Linked DNA regions of Luteitalea sp. TBR-22. Each later gene encodes a partner of the first gene's protein in a complex. Links are inferred from orthologs where the notes say so. Each region holds a gene or a part of one and is shown in the gene's direction. Other genes may lie near its edges.

The links.
Region 2: the proteins of uvrB (region 1) and TBR22_RS00025 are in contact, whole or in part, in a crystal structure (PDB 7EGT), measured with the Thermus thermophilus proteins. The link is inferred for Luteitalea sp. TBR-22 from one-to-one orthologs. Residues at the interface, in WP_096411307.1 of Thermus thermophilus: Glu23, Leu25, Arg26, Asp27, Gly28, Glu29, Arg30, Phe31, Arg55, Glu326, Asp327, Phe328, Glu379, Ser382, Gln383, His398, Gly400, Arg401; in WP_096412145.1 of Thermus thermophilus: His654, Arg656, Phe657, Gln666, Asp668, Glu669, Lys680, Arg681, Leu682, Ser683, Lys685, Tyr686, Ala687.

Annotation. Positions count from the first base shown.
Region 1 is NZ_AP024452.1:2,770,484-2,777,866, forward strand. The notes cover bases 2,774-5,666. They hold uvrB (excinuclease ABC subunit UvrB), read left to right. Parts: upstream 2,774-3,154; coding sequence 3,155-5,179; downstream 5,180-5,666. Other genes in these bases: TBR22_RS11335 (VWA domain-containing protein), read left to right, coding at 2,774-2,990; TBR22_RS11345 (ABC transporter permease), read left to right, coding at 5,211-5,666. Outside these bases: TBR22_RS11325 (PLP-dependent aspartate aminotransferase family protein), read left to right, coding at 1-381; TBR22_RS11330 (bifunctional oligoribonuclease/PAP phosphatase NrnA), read right to left, coding at 482-1,888; more of TBR22_RS11335, read left to right, coding at 2,052-2,773; more of TBR22_RS11345, read left to right, coding at 5,667-5,984; TBR22_RS11350 (ABC transporter ATP-binding protein), read left to right, coding at 5,987-6,835; TBR22_RS11355 (MlaD family protein), read left to right, coding at 6,839-7,383. UniProt on the Escherichia coli protein: The UvrABC repair system catalyzes the recognition and processing of DNA lesions. A damage recognition complex composed of 2 UvrA and 2 UvrB subunits scans DNA for abnormalities.
Region 2 is NZ_AP024452.1:6,753-10,986, reverse strand. The notes cover bases 1-3,044. They hold TBR22_RS00025 (ATP-dependent helicase), read left to right. Parts: upstream 1-388; coding sequence 389-2,701; downstream 2,702-3,044. Other genes in these bases: gyrA (DNA gyrase subunit A), read right to left, coding at 2,812-3,044; TBR22_RS00030 (four helix bundle protein), read right to left, coding at 1-202. In the rest of the region: more of gyrA, read right to left, coding at 3,045-4,234. UniProt on the Escherichia coli protein: A helicase with DNA-dependent ATPase activity. Unwinds DNA duplexes with 3'-5' polarity. Translocates on single-stranded DNA with 3'-5' polarity. Initiates unwinding more efficiently from a nicked substrate than double-stranded DNA.

The DNA of each region.
Region 1 (7,383 bases):
GAGAACGCGCTGGGCCTGGCGCGGGCGCTCTCGGGGCATCCGGGGATCGCGCGCGTCATCTACCCGGGCCTGCCCGATCATCCCGATCACGCGGTTGCGGTCAGGCAGATGCGTGGCTTCGGCGGCATGGTGACGATCGACCTGGCGGGCGGGTTCGAGGCGGCGGCGCGGTTCTTCGATCGCGTGCAGGTGTTCAAGCGCGCCACCAGCCTCGGCGGCGTGGAGAGCCTGTGCGGGCTGCCCGTGCTCACCTCGCAGTACGGCTGGAGCGACGAGCAGCTGGCGCGCGCCGACGTGACGCGGGGGATGGTGCGGCTGTCGGTGGGGCTGGAGTCGCTCGACGACCTGATTGCCGACGTCGATCAGGCCCTGGCAATCTGAAATTTGAAATTCCAAATTCTGGAGCGCCGGCTGCGCCGTGCGCGGCGAAGGCCGGAGGCCAAGCCGCCGAGAATTTCAAATTTCGAATTTCAAATTGCGGTCAGTGGGTCGGCACGAGCGCCGTGCTGGTCTTCTCGTCCTTCTTCGCCGCCGCCGTGTCGTGGATGAACTGATCGGCCATCCCGGCAATCACGCGGTTGATCTCCTTCGGCGTGCGTGCGCCGTGGCGCGCCGCGAAGGCCTCGAGCGGCACCACGGCCTTGGCCATCGCCCGGTGGCCGCCGGCGCTGCCCAGCTCGCCGAAGTACTTGCGCACGAACTCCCCGGCGTTGCGTGAGTAGCCCAGGTTGCGGACCGACAGCACCAGGGCGTCGTTGACGACGCCGGTGACGAAGGTCCACTTGGTCTCCTCGAGCTGCAGGAAGAAGTCCGCGGTGTAGGTGATGAAGTCCTCGCGCGGGACGGCGCCGAGGCTGGCGAAGAACAGGTCGCCCCGCAGCTCGCTGTCCGACAGGCCCTTGACCACCGTCTGCAGGCGCTCGAGCGTGATGTCGGCGCCTTCCATCTTGCGGATCAGCGCCGCATCGGCCAGCGGGTAGAGGTACGTGAAGGCGTCGAGGTCCTGCCGGTTGGTGTGGCGCGCGAAGAACAGCGTGTCGGACTTGATCGCGTAGAGCATCGCGGTGGCGACGCGCTCGGACACGTTCATGTCGACGGCCCGGAGGTGTTCGGTGAGGATGGTGCTGGTCGAGCCGTAGTCGGCGCGGATGTCCTTGAAGACCGCCGAGTACCCGGGTTGCTCGGGGTGGTGATCCACCACCAGGTCCACGTGGGGGAGGTGCCCACCGAAGTAGTGCGGTTGCACGTCCACCGTGGCCACGCGGTCGAAGCTGGCGAACTGCTCGGCCGTGACCTTCTCGACCTGGATGTCGAGCAGGTGGGCCATCCGGACGTTCTCGGGGCGACTCACGCCGTGCACGGCGCCGATGATGGCCGTCGTCTTGGTCCGCCGCAGCAGGTTGCGCAACGCCAGGCCGCTGGCCATGGCGTCGGGGTCCGGCTCGTTGTGCAGGAGGATCAGGACGCGGTCGGCGTCGGCGAAGTAGCGTTGGTACTGCAGGACCCTGGCGCGGGTGACGCTGCGTTCGAGCTCGGCGTGCAGTTGCGGGGCGAGCAGTTCGGCGAGCGTGAGGGTGAAGATGTCGGGGAAGGCGGCCTTGGCCTCGTCGGCCCGCCTGGTCGAGGGCCCGGTCGACACCACGTAGGTGAGCGTGCCCCCCGCATCCCGCACGGCCCCGATCAGCCGCTTGAGGCTCTTGCGCCCCGTGTCCTCGACGATGACGCAGGTGCTCGGGCTGAGGTCGACCTTGACGTAGGAGTCGCACCGACTGCAGTCGGTCACCGTCACCTTCAGCCCCTCCTCGGCGAGGCGCCGCGCCAGTGGGCGGCTCTCGACCAGGAACTCGAGGTCGAAGGTCGGACTGAGCACCCCATGCAGGGTGCGCATCACGAGCTCGTTCTGACAGACGGCCAGGGCCTTCATTTGACGTGGGTGGGGGCCTGCCTCGGGGCAGCCCCCACGAGCCAAACCACGATTATACTCTTCCGACGATCGGCAGGAGGCTCCCGGTTCTTGAAGTACACTGACCGGCACCCCCACGGAGGTTGGCATGACGACACGTTTCGTCACGGCGGCAGCTCTCTCGCTCTGGGCGCTCGCGGTTCCCTGCCGCGCCCAGCCGGCATTCCGGTCCGGCGTGGACACGGTCCGGCTCGGCGTGGCGGTGGTCGACAAGGCCGGCCAGGCCGTGGCGACGCTGGACCGGGCCGATTTCTCCATCCTCGAGGATGGTCGGCCCCAGGATCTCCAGCTGTTCACGCCTGCCGGGGCGGCCGACACCGAGCGTCCCCCGCTGCACATCGGGCTGCTGTTCGACACCTCCGGCAGCATGTCGGCCGACCTGTCGATGGCCCGGACCGCGGCCGTCAGGTTCTGCAACATGCTGCCGCGCGCCGAGGACATCACCCTGGTGGACTTCGACACCGAGGTGCGCGTGGCGCGCTTCGGCCAGGCCGATTTCCCGCGCTTCGTGGAGCGGTTGCGCAACCGCAAGCCTGACGGCTGGACCGCCTTGTACGATGCGCTCGGCGTCTACCTCGACGGCACCTCGTTCCAGGCCGGCGAGAAGGTGCTGGTCGCCTTCACCGATGGCGGTGACACGCGCAGCGTCATGTCCTATTCCGACGCCCTGACCGCGCTCAAGGCTGCCGACGTCACGGTCTACGTGGTCGGTTTCCTGGAGAACCAGGGTGCGCGCGAGAAGCTCGAGCAGCGGATGCGGTTGCAGGCGCTGGCCGAGGCGACCGGCGGGCTGGCCTTCTTCCCCGGGACCAAGAAGGACATCGACGTGGCCTACGAACAGGTGCTCGCCGACGTCAACGGCCGCTACCTGCTTGGCTACGTCTCGAGCAACCAGGCCAACGACGGGCGTTGGCGCAAGCTCGAGGTGCGCTTGAACCGCACCGACCTCAAGGCGGCCAAGATCCGCTCCCGGAAGGGCTACTTCGCGGTGCTGCGCCCGGAAGAGGCGCAGGCGGCGCGGCCGTAGCGCTTCGACTCGCAGGAGGCAGGCCCGAAGCCCTGCCTCCTGCTCGCTCAGGGCGAGCCCTGCGGCTGCGCCGCGTGTCTCGTAAGCGTCACTTGCGTCGGATGTTACCGACGAAAGTCGGTGGGGATGGTACGATCCGCGGGATACGCATCCGTCCTGCACCCATGCCCTCCACGTACGATCGATTCCAGCTGGTCTCGTCCTTCGAACTCCGGGGCGACCAGCCGCGGGCAATCGACGAGCTGGTGGCGGGGCTGGAACGCGGCGACCCCTGCCAGACGCTGCTGGGGGTCACCGGGTCGGGCAAGACGTTCACCATGGCCCATGCGATCGCCCGGGTGAACCGCCCGGCGCTGGTCATGGTGCACAACAAGACCCTGGCGGCGCAGCTCTATCAGGAGTTCAAGCGCTTCTTCCCGCACAACGCCGTCGAGTACTTCGTCTCCTACTACGACTACTACCAGCCCGAGGCCTACATGCCGGCCACGGACTCGTACATCGAGAAGGAAGCGATCATCAACGACGAGATCGACCGCATGCGGCTCTCGGCGACGCGGTCGCTGTTCGAGCGACGCGACGTCATCATCGTGTCCAGCGTGTCGTGCATCTACGGCCTCGGCTCGCCGGAGGCGTATTACGGGCTGATGCTGCCCCTCGAGCGCGGGCAGGCGATCGGCCGCGACCAGATCCTGCGCAAGCTGGTCGAGATCCAGTACGAGCGCAACGACGCCGACTTCGCGCGCGGCACCTTCCGCGTCCGCGGCGACGTCATCGAGGTGTACCCCTCGTACGAGGAGCAGGCGGTCCGCATCGAGCTGTTCGGCGACGAGATCGACGAGCTCTCGACCATCGACCCGCTCACCGGCGGCACGCTCCGTCGTCACGACAAGGTGGCCATCTACCCCAAGAGCCACTTCGTGACGTCGCGCGACCGCACCAAGACGGCGATCGAGACGATCAAGGCCGAACTGGTCGAGCGCCGGACGCAGCTCGAGCAGGAAGGCCGCCTGCTCGAGGCGCAGCGGCTGCACCAGCGGACGATGTTCGACCTGGCGATGATGCAGGAGATCGGCTACTGCCACGGCATCGAGAACTACGCCCGGCACCTGACCGGTCGCCCGCCCGGCGCGCCGCCGCCGACGCTGCTCGACTACCTGCCGCCCGACGCGCTGACGATCATCGACGAGAGCCACCAGACGATCCCGCAGATCCGCGGCATGTACGCCGGTGACCGCTCGCGCAAGGAAGTGCTCGTCGAGTACGGGTTCCGGTTGCCGTCGGCGATGGACAACCGTCCCCTCAACTTCGACGAGTGGAAGGCGCGGGTCGGCCAGCAGCTGTTCGTGAGCGCGACGCCGGGCGCCTACGAGCTCACGATGTCGGGCGGCGTGGTGGTGGAGCAGATCGTGCGGCCGACGGGGCTGCTCGATCCCGAGATCGACATCCGTCCGGTGCGCGGGCAGGTGGACGACCTGCTCGGCGAGATCCGCGCGCGGGTCGAGCAGGGCGAGCGCGTGCTGGTGACCACGCTCACCAAGCGGATGGCCGAGGACCTGACGCAGTACTACCACGAGCTCGGGGTCCGCGTGCGCTACCTGCACAGCGACATCGACACGCTCGAGCGCATCGAGATCCTGCGCGACCTGCGCCGTGGCACCTTCGACGTGCTGGTGGGCATCAACCTGCTGCGCGAGGGCCTCGACCTCCCCGAGGTGTCGCTGGTGGCGGTGCTCGACGCCGACAAGGAAGGCTTCCTGCGCTCGAGCGGCTCGCTGATCCAGACCGTCGGCCGCGCCGCCCGCAACGTCAAGGGACGCGCCATCTTCTACGCCGACGCGATGACCGACTCGATGAAGCGCTGCATCGAGGAGACGGGCCGTCGCCGCGAGGTGCAGCAGGCCTACAACGAGCAGCACGGCATCACGCCGACCAGCGTGCGCCGGGCCATCGACGAGGGCATGGGCGCGGTGGAGGAGCACGACTACCTGACCGTGCCGGTGGCGCCGTCGCCGGCGCTGGCGTTCAGGTCCGAGGGCGAGCTGGCGTCGCACCTCGCGCGGCTCGAGGCCGAGATGCGGGCCGCCGCCGCGAACCTGGAGTTCGAGAAGGCCGCTGCGCTCCGCGACCAGATCAAGACCCTGCGCCAGCCCGGGTTGGCGCTGGCCGGCGTGGAGGCGCCCGGGGCCTGAGCGTCGCGCGACGCCCTGCCACGACTCACCGATGCAATTGATCCTCACCGGCTGGGCCAAGAAGGCCGTCCTGGAGGTCCAGGAGTACGTCAAGCTGTGCGTGGCGCTGGCGCGAGCGGCGACCAGCCGACCCTTCTACTGGCGGGACGTGGTGGAGCAACTCGACGCGATCGGCGTCGGGTCGCTCACCGTCGTGCTGCTGACCGGTGGCTTCACCGGGGCGGTCCTGGCCCTCCAGTCGGGCATGACCCTCGACCAGTTCGGCGCCCGCTCGGTGGTCGGGCGGCTGATCAGCGCGTCGATGATCAAGGAACTCGGCCCGGTGCTGACGGCGCTGATGGTCACCGGACGCGTCGGCTCGGGCATCGCCGCCGAACTCGGCTCGATGGCGGTGACCGACCAGTTGAACGCCCTGCGCGCGCTGGGCACCGACCCGGTGCGCAAGCTGGCGCTGCCACGCGTGCTGGCCGGCGTCGTGATGGTGCCGATCCTGACGGTGATCTCGGACTTCGTCGGCATCGTCGGCGCGTGGATCATCACGGTGACGCAGCTGCGGGTCGCCTCCAGCGTGTACTGGAACTCCGTCGTGGTCGCCCTCTACATCGAGGACATCTGGATGGGGCTCATCAAGCCGGTGTTCCTCGGCTTCGCGCTGGTGAGCATCGCCTGCTTCGTCGGCATGCGCACGACGGGCGGCACGCAGGGCGTCGGGCGCAGCACCACGCAGGCGGTGGTCGCCGGGTCGGTCGCCGTGCTGGTGCTCGACTTCATCATCACCAAGTTCCTCATCTCGACCCTCTACTGATCATGGGCACGCCGACCCCCCTCGAAACGCGCCTGTCGCGGGTCAAGACGCCCGGTGAACCGGTCATCGTCTTCGAACGCGTCTTCCTCGCGTTCGGCGACAACGTCATCCTGAAGGACATCAGCTTCGAGCTGCGCGCCGGGTACTCGAAGATCTTCCTGGGCGCCAGCGGCGCCGGCAAGAGCACCATCCTCAAGCTGATCCTCGGCCTGCTCAAGCCGCAGGCCGGCAAGATCTGGGTCAACGGCGTCCGCGTCGACACGCTCAGCGAGTCCGACATGATGAAGGTGCGCGACGACGTCGGGATGGTGTTCCAGGAAGGGGCCCTGTTCGACTCCCTGTCGGTGCGCGAGAACGTCGGCTACAAGCTGTACGAGGAGAGCGACATGCCCCTCGATCAGGTGCACCGACGCGTCGAGGAGGTGCTCGGCTGGGTCGAGCTCGAGGAGCACATCGACAAGATGCCCTCGCAGCTCTCCGGCGGGCAGCGCCGGCGCGTGGCCATCGCCCGGGCGATGACGTTCCAGCCGCGCATCCTGCTGTACGACGAGCCCACCACGGGCCTCGACCCGATCACCTCCATCACGATCGACGACGAGATCGTCAAGCTGCGCGACATCGAGGGCGTGAGTTCGCTGGTGGTGACCCACCAGTTGCGCGACGCGTTCTGGGTGGCCGAGAAGATGGCGGTCCGCGGCCCCGACGGCAAGGTCCAGATCGTGCCGGCCACGCCCGAGAAGCTGGCCCAGACCGAGTTCGTGATGCTCCGCGAGGGGCTGATCCACTTCGAGGGCACGGCGAGCGAACTGCGCGCCACGGGCGATCCCTACCTCGAGCTTTTCCTGAGCTGACACATGCCACGCACACGTACCCTCGCCTGGTCCCAGCTGAAGATCGGCATCCTCGCCGTCGCGGCGTTCGTCCTCGCGACGATGCTGATCTTCGCCGTCGGCGGTGACGCCGGCATCTTCTCCGGCAAGTTCCACCTCAAGACGCGCTTCCCGAACGCGGGCGGCCTGGCCTCGGGATCGGTGGTCCGGCTCGCCGGCGTCAACGTCGGCGCGGTCGACGACGTGTACTTCGACGGCGCGGTGGTCGAAGTGGTGCTGCGGATCAGGCCGGAGGTCGCCAACAAGATCACCGACCGCTCGGTGGCGCAGATCGGGTCGGTGAGCCTGCTGGGCGAGGGCGCGGTGGACATCTCGGCGTCGAGCGAAGGCGTGCCGCTGAAGGACTGGGCCTACATCCGCTCCTCCAAGACACCCGGGCAGATCGCCGACGTCGCCGAGAACGCCACGCAGACACTGGCGCAGGCGACGGCGCTCATCGAGGACATCCGGGCTGGCAAGGGCACCGTCGGCAAGCTGTTCACGCAGGACGAGCTGTACCTGCAGCTGAA
Region 2 (4,234 bases), 2.8 Mb from region 1 along the record:
GATACCGGGCATAGGCATGCCGGGATCTCTGTCGGTATCCCTCTGCGATGTTCGAGGCGACCGACACGGATGCTCTCCGCATCTGTGAGCCGATCTCGATGCGATGCATGTAGGGGTAGGTGAGGGTGGCGTGGTACACGCACTTGGCCAACTCCTTCGAGAGTTGCCACACCTCGAGGTCCCTGAATGAGCGTGGGTGCACACGGCGGGCATTGCACGGCAAGGGCCAGACGGTGCTTCGAGCGTGGCGACGGTATAATCGAGGTTCCTGAAGTGATCGTGCAGAAACTGCAACGACGCTACAGCCACGCCTGGCGCACTCTCGGCCTCGAGTCCTCCGTCAATGAGTCACACGAACGCACAGGGCGCTTCTGGTCGCGCTGAGACAATGACTGCCGACCGCCGACTGCCGACTGCCGGCGAGGATTTCCTCTCCTCCCTCAACCCCGAGCAGCGCGACGCCGTCCTGCACACCGACGGACCGCTGCTGATCCTGGCCGGGGCGGGCTCTGGGAAGACGCGCGTCATCGCCTATCGCATCGCGTACCTGATCGGCAGCGGGCTCGCCCGGCCGTTCGAGGTGCTGGCGGTCACCTTCACCAACAAGGCTGCCGAGGAGATGCGGGAGCGGGTCGGGAAGCTGATCGGCGCCGACGCACGCGACGTGTGGGTGTCGACGTTCCACTCGCTGTGTGCACGGCTGCTGCGGCGCGAGGCGCCGGCCATCGGCCTGTCGCGCGACTTCGTGATCTACGACAGCAGCGACCAGCAGGTCGCGGTCAAGCAGGTGATGCGCGAGTTGCAGATCGACGACAAGTTGATCCAGCCGCGCCAGGTGCTCGGGCGCATCAGCCAGGCGAAGAACCGCATGGAGGCCCCCGACAAGGTCGGCAACGGCTCCTACCGCGACGAGCAGATCGCGAAGATCTACGACGGCTACGTGAAGGCCCTCGAGCGAGCCAACGCGCTCGACTTCGACGACCTGCTCCTCAAGACCGTGGAGCTGTTCGAGCACGAGGGCGTGCGCTCGAAGTACCAGCGGCAGTTCCGGTACGTGATGATCGACGAGTACCAGGACACCAACAGGCCGCAGTACCTGCTGATCAAGCACCTGGTGGGGGCCCGGCACAACCTCGCCGTCGTCGGCGATCCCGACCAGTCCATCTACAAGTGGCGCGGCGCCGACCTGCGCAACATCCTCGACTTCGAGCAGGACTTCCCCGAGGCCGCGACCGTCCGCCTCGAGCGCAACTACCGCTCGACCCAGAACATCCTCGACGCGGCGTCGGCGGTGATCGCCAACAACGCGGACCGCAAGGAGAAGCGCCTCTGGACCGAGCAGGGCCGGGGCGACCTGATCACGTACTTCCGCGGCGAGGACGAGCTCGAGGAGGCGTCGTTCATCGCGCGCGAGCTGCGCAAGGAGGTGACCGCGCGGCGCGACGCGACCGTCGCCATCCTGTATCGCCTCAACTCGCAGTCGCGCGCGCTGGAAGATCAGTTGATGCGCGACGGCACGCCGTACCGCATCATCGGCGGCGTCCGCTTCTACGAGCGCAAGGAAGTGAAGGACGCGCTCTCGTACCTGAAGCTGATCATCAACCCGCACGACGATGTGAGCTTCAGGCGCGTGGTGAACGTGCCGGCGCGCGGCATCGGCAAGTCGGTGATGGACGCGCTCGAGCGCGACGACCCCGGCGCGGGCGGCAGCGCGCCGCCGATGATGGCGGCCGGCCTGTTCGAGGTCGCGGCGTCGCAGTCGCTCTGGGCCAGGGCGACGCACCTGATTGCGTCCCGCACCCTGCCAGGTCGCGCCCACAACGCGCTCAAGCAGTTCGTCGAGTTGATCGACGCCCTGGTCGGCATCGCGAAGCACGAGCCGGTGTCGACGCTGATCGGCAAGATGCTCGATCAATCGGGCTACCTCAAGGCGCTGCGTGAGGAGAACACCGAGGAAGCGGAGAGCCGCATCAACAACCTCGCCGAATTCGTCTCGACCGCGCGCGAGTACGAGGAGCGGGAGGCCGACGCGTCGATCGGCGGCTTCGTCGATCGCCTGTCGTTGCTGTCGGAAGCCGACGAGTCGCAGGGGTCCAACAGCGCGCGCGTGTGGCTGATGACCATGCACGCCGCCAAGGGCCTGGAGTTCCCGGTCGTCGCCCTCGCCGGCATGGAAGAGGGCCTCTTCCCGCACAGCCGGGCAGGGGAGGACCAGGAGCAGATCGAGGAGGAGCGCCGGCTCTGCTACGTGGGCATGACCAGGGCGCAGTCGCGCCTGCTGCTCACCAGCGCCGCGCGCCGACGCGTCTTCGGCGAGTACCAGGCGACCGAGCCCTCACGCTTCCTCGACGAGATCCCGAAGGAACTGGTGCTGGAGACCCCGTCGTACACGCGCGCCCGCTCGTTCGGCACCTCGTCGTACGGCGGCCGCGCTGCCTACGAATCGCGGCCGAACCCGTACGGACGCCGGACGCCGGCGCGTGAGGAGGCGCCGGCGACCACGTACAAGTACGAGGACGAGGACCAGTCGAGCGACGGATCCCGGCCGAAGGCGGGGCAGAAGGTTCGCCACGCGCAGTTCGGCGTCGGCACGGTCAAGGAAGTGGACGGCAAGGGCGACGACATGAAGCTCACCGTGTACTTCCAGACGGTGGGCACCAAGAAGCTGATCGCCAAGTACGCGCGCCTGCAGCCGGTCTAGGCGCGGTGCGCCGACCTGAAGGTCGGCGCCTACGAGATGGAGCGCCTGCGAGATGGAGTGGCGTAGCCGCCGACCTTCAGGTCGGCGGTCTCGCTACGTGCGTGACGACCTCAGGCCTCGCCGTCCGTGTCGTCGGCGTCGTCGGACTCGTCGACGACATCCTCGATCGGCTCGTCGAGCGGCTCCTCGACGGCGCCCTCGGTCTCGAGCGGCGCCACCACCTCGGACGTGTCAGCAGCGACCTCCGCGATGTCGAGCCGGGCCAGCGCTTCGACGCGGTCCCCCTCGTCGAGGCGGATGAGGCGCACGCCCTGCGTGTTGCGGCCGATGGGCCGCAACGGCGCCACCGCCATCCGGATCACCATGCCGTCCTTGGTGATGATGAGGACCTGGTTGTCGTCCTCGACGTGCGTGACGCCGACCACCGGGCCGTTGCGGTCCGACGGCTGGATGTTGCGGATCCCGACGCCGCCGCGACCCGTGATGCGGTACTCGCTGAGCGGCGTCCGCTTGCCGTACCCGTTGGCCGTCACGGTGAGCATGGCGCCCGACTCCGACACCACCTCCATGGCCACGACCTCGTCGCCCTCGCGCAACGAGATGCCGCGCACGCCGTAGGCCGTCCGGCCCATCGCCCGCACGCGCGACTCGGGGAAGCGGATTGCCGTGCCACCGCGGGTGCCGATGAACACCTGCTGCGTGCCGGTCGACAGCTGCACCGCGATCACCTCGTCGTCGTCCTCGACGCCCATCGCGATGATGCCGCCGGCGCGCGGGTTCGAGTACGCCTTGAGGTCGGTCTTCTTGATGACGCCGCGGCGCGTGCCCATCACCACGAAGCGCTGGCCCTCTTCCGACGGGAACTCGCGCACCGCGACGACGTCGGCGACCTTCTCGCCGGCCGTCATCTGCACCAGGTTCGCGATCGACTTGCCGCGCGCATCGCGGCCGGCCTCCGGGATCTCGTGGACGCGCAGCCAGTAGGCGCGACCGCGGTCCGAGAAGACGATCAGGTACGCGTGCGTCGACGCCACGAACAGGTGGTGCACGTAGTCGTCGTCGGGCAGGCGCATGCCGATCGTGCCGGCGCCGCCGCGGCCCTGGAACCGGTACTCGTCGAGCGACGTGCGCTTGATGTAGCCCTTGTGGCTCACCGTGATCGCGATGTCCTCGTCGGCGATCAGGTCGAGGATGTCGATGTCGCTGGTGTCCTCGACCAGCTGCGTCCGCCGCGCGTCGCCGAAGCGGTCACGGGCATCCTTCAGCTCGTTGATGACGATCTCCATCACCAGCCGTTCGCTGCCGAGGATGGCACGCAGCCGCTCGATCTCCTTGATCAACTCCGCGAGCTCGTCGAGGATCTTCTGCCGCTCGAGGCCGGTGAGGCGCTGGAGCTGCATGTCGAGAATGGCCTGCGCCTGTAGCTGCGACAGCCCGAAGCTGGACATCAGGCCTTCGCGGGCCTCGCCCGGGCTCTTGGCAGCGCGGATCAGCGCGATCACCGCGTCGATGTGATCGAGCGCGATCTTGAGG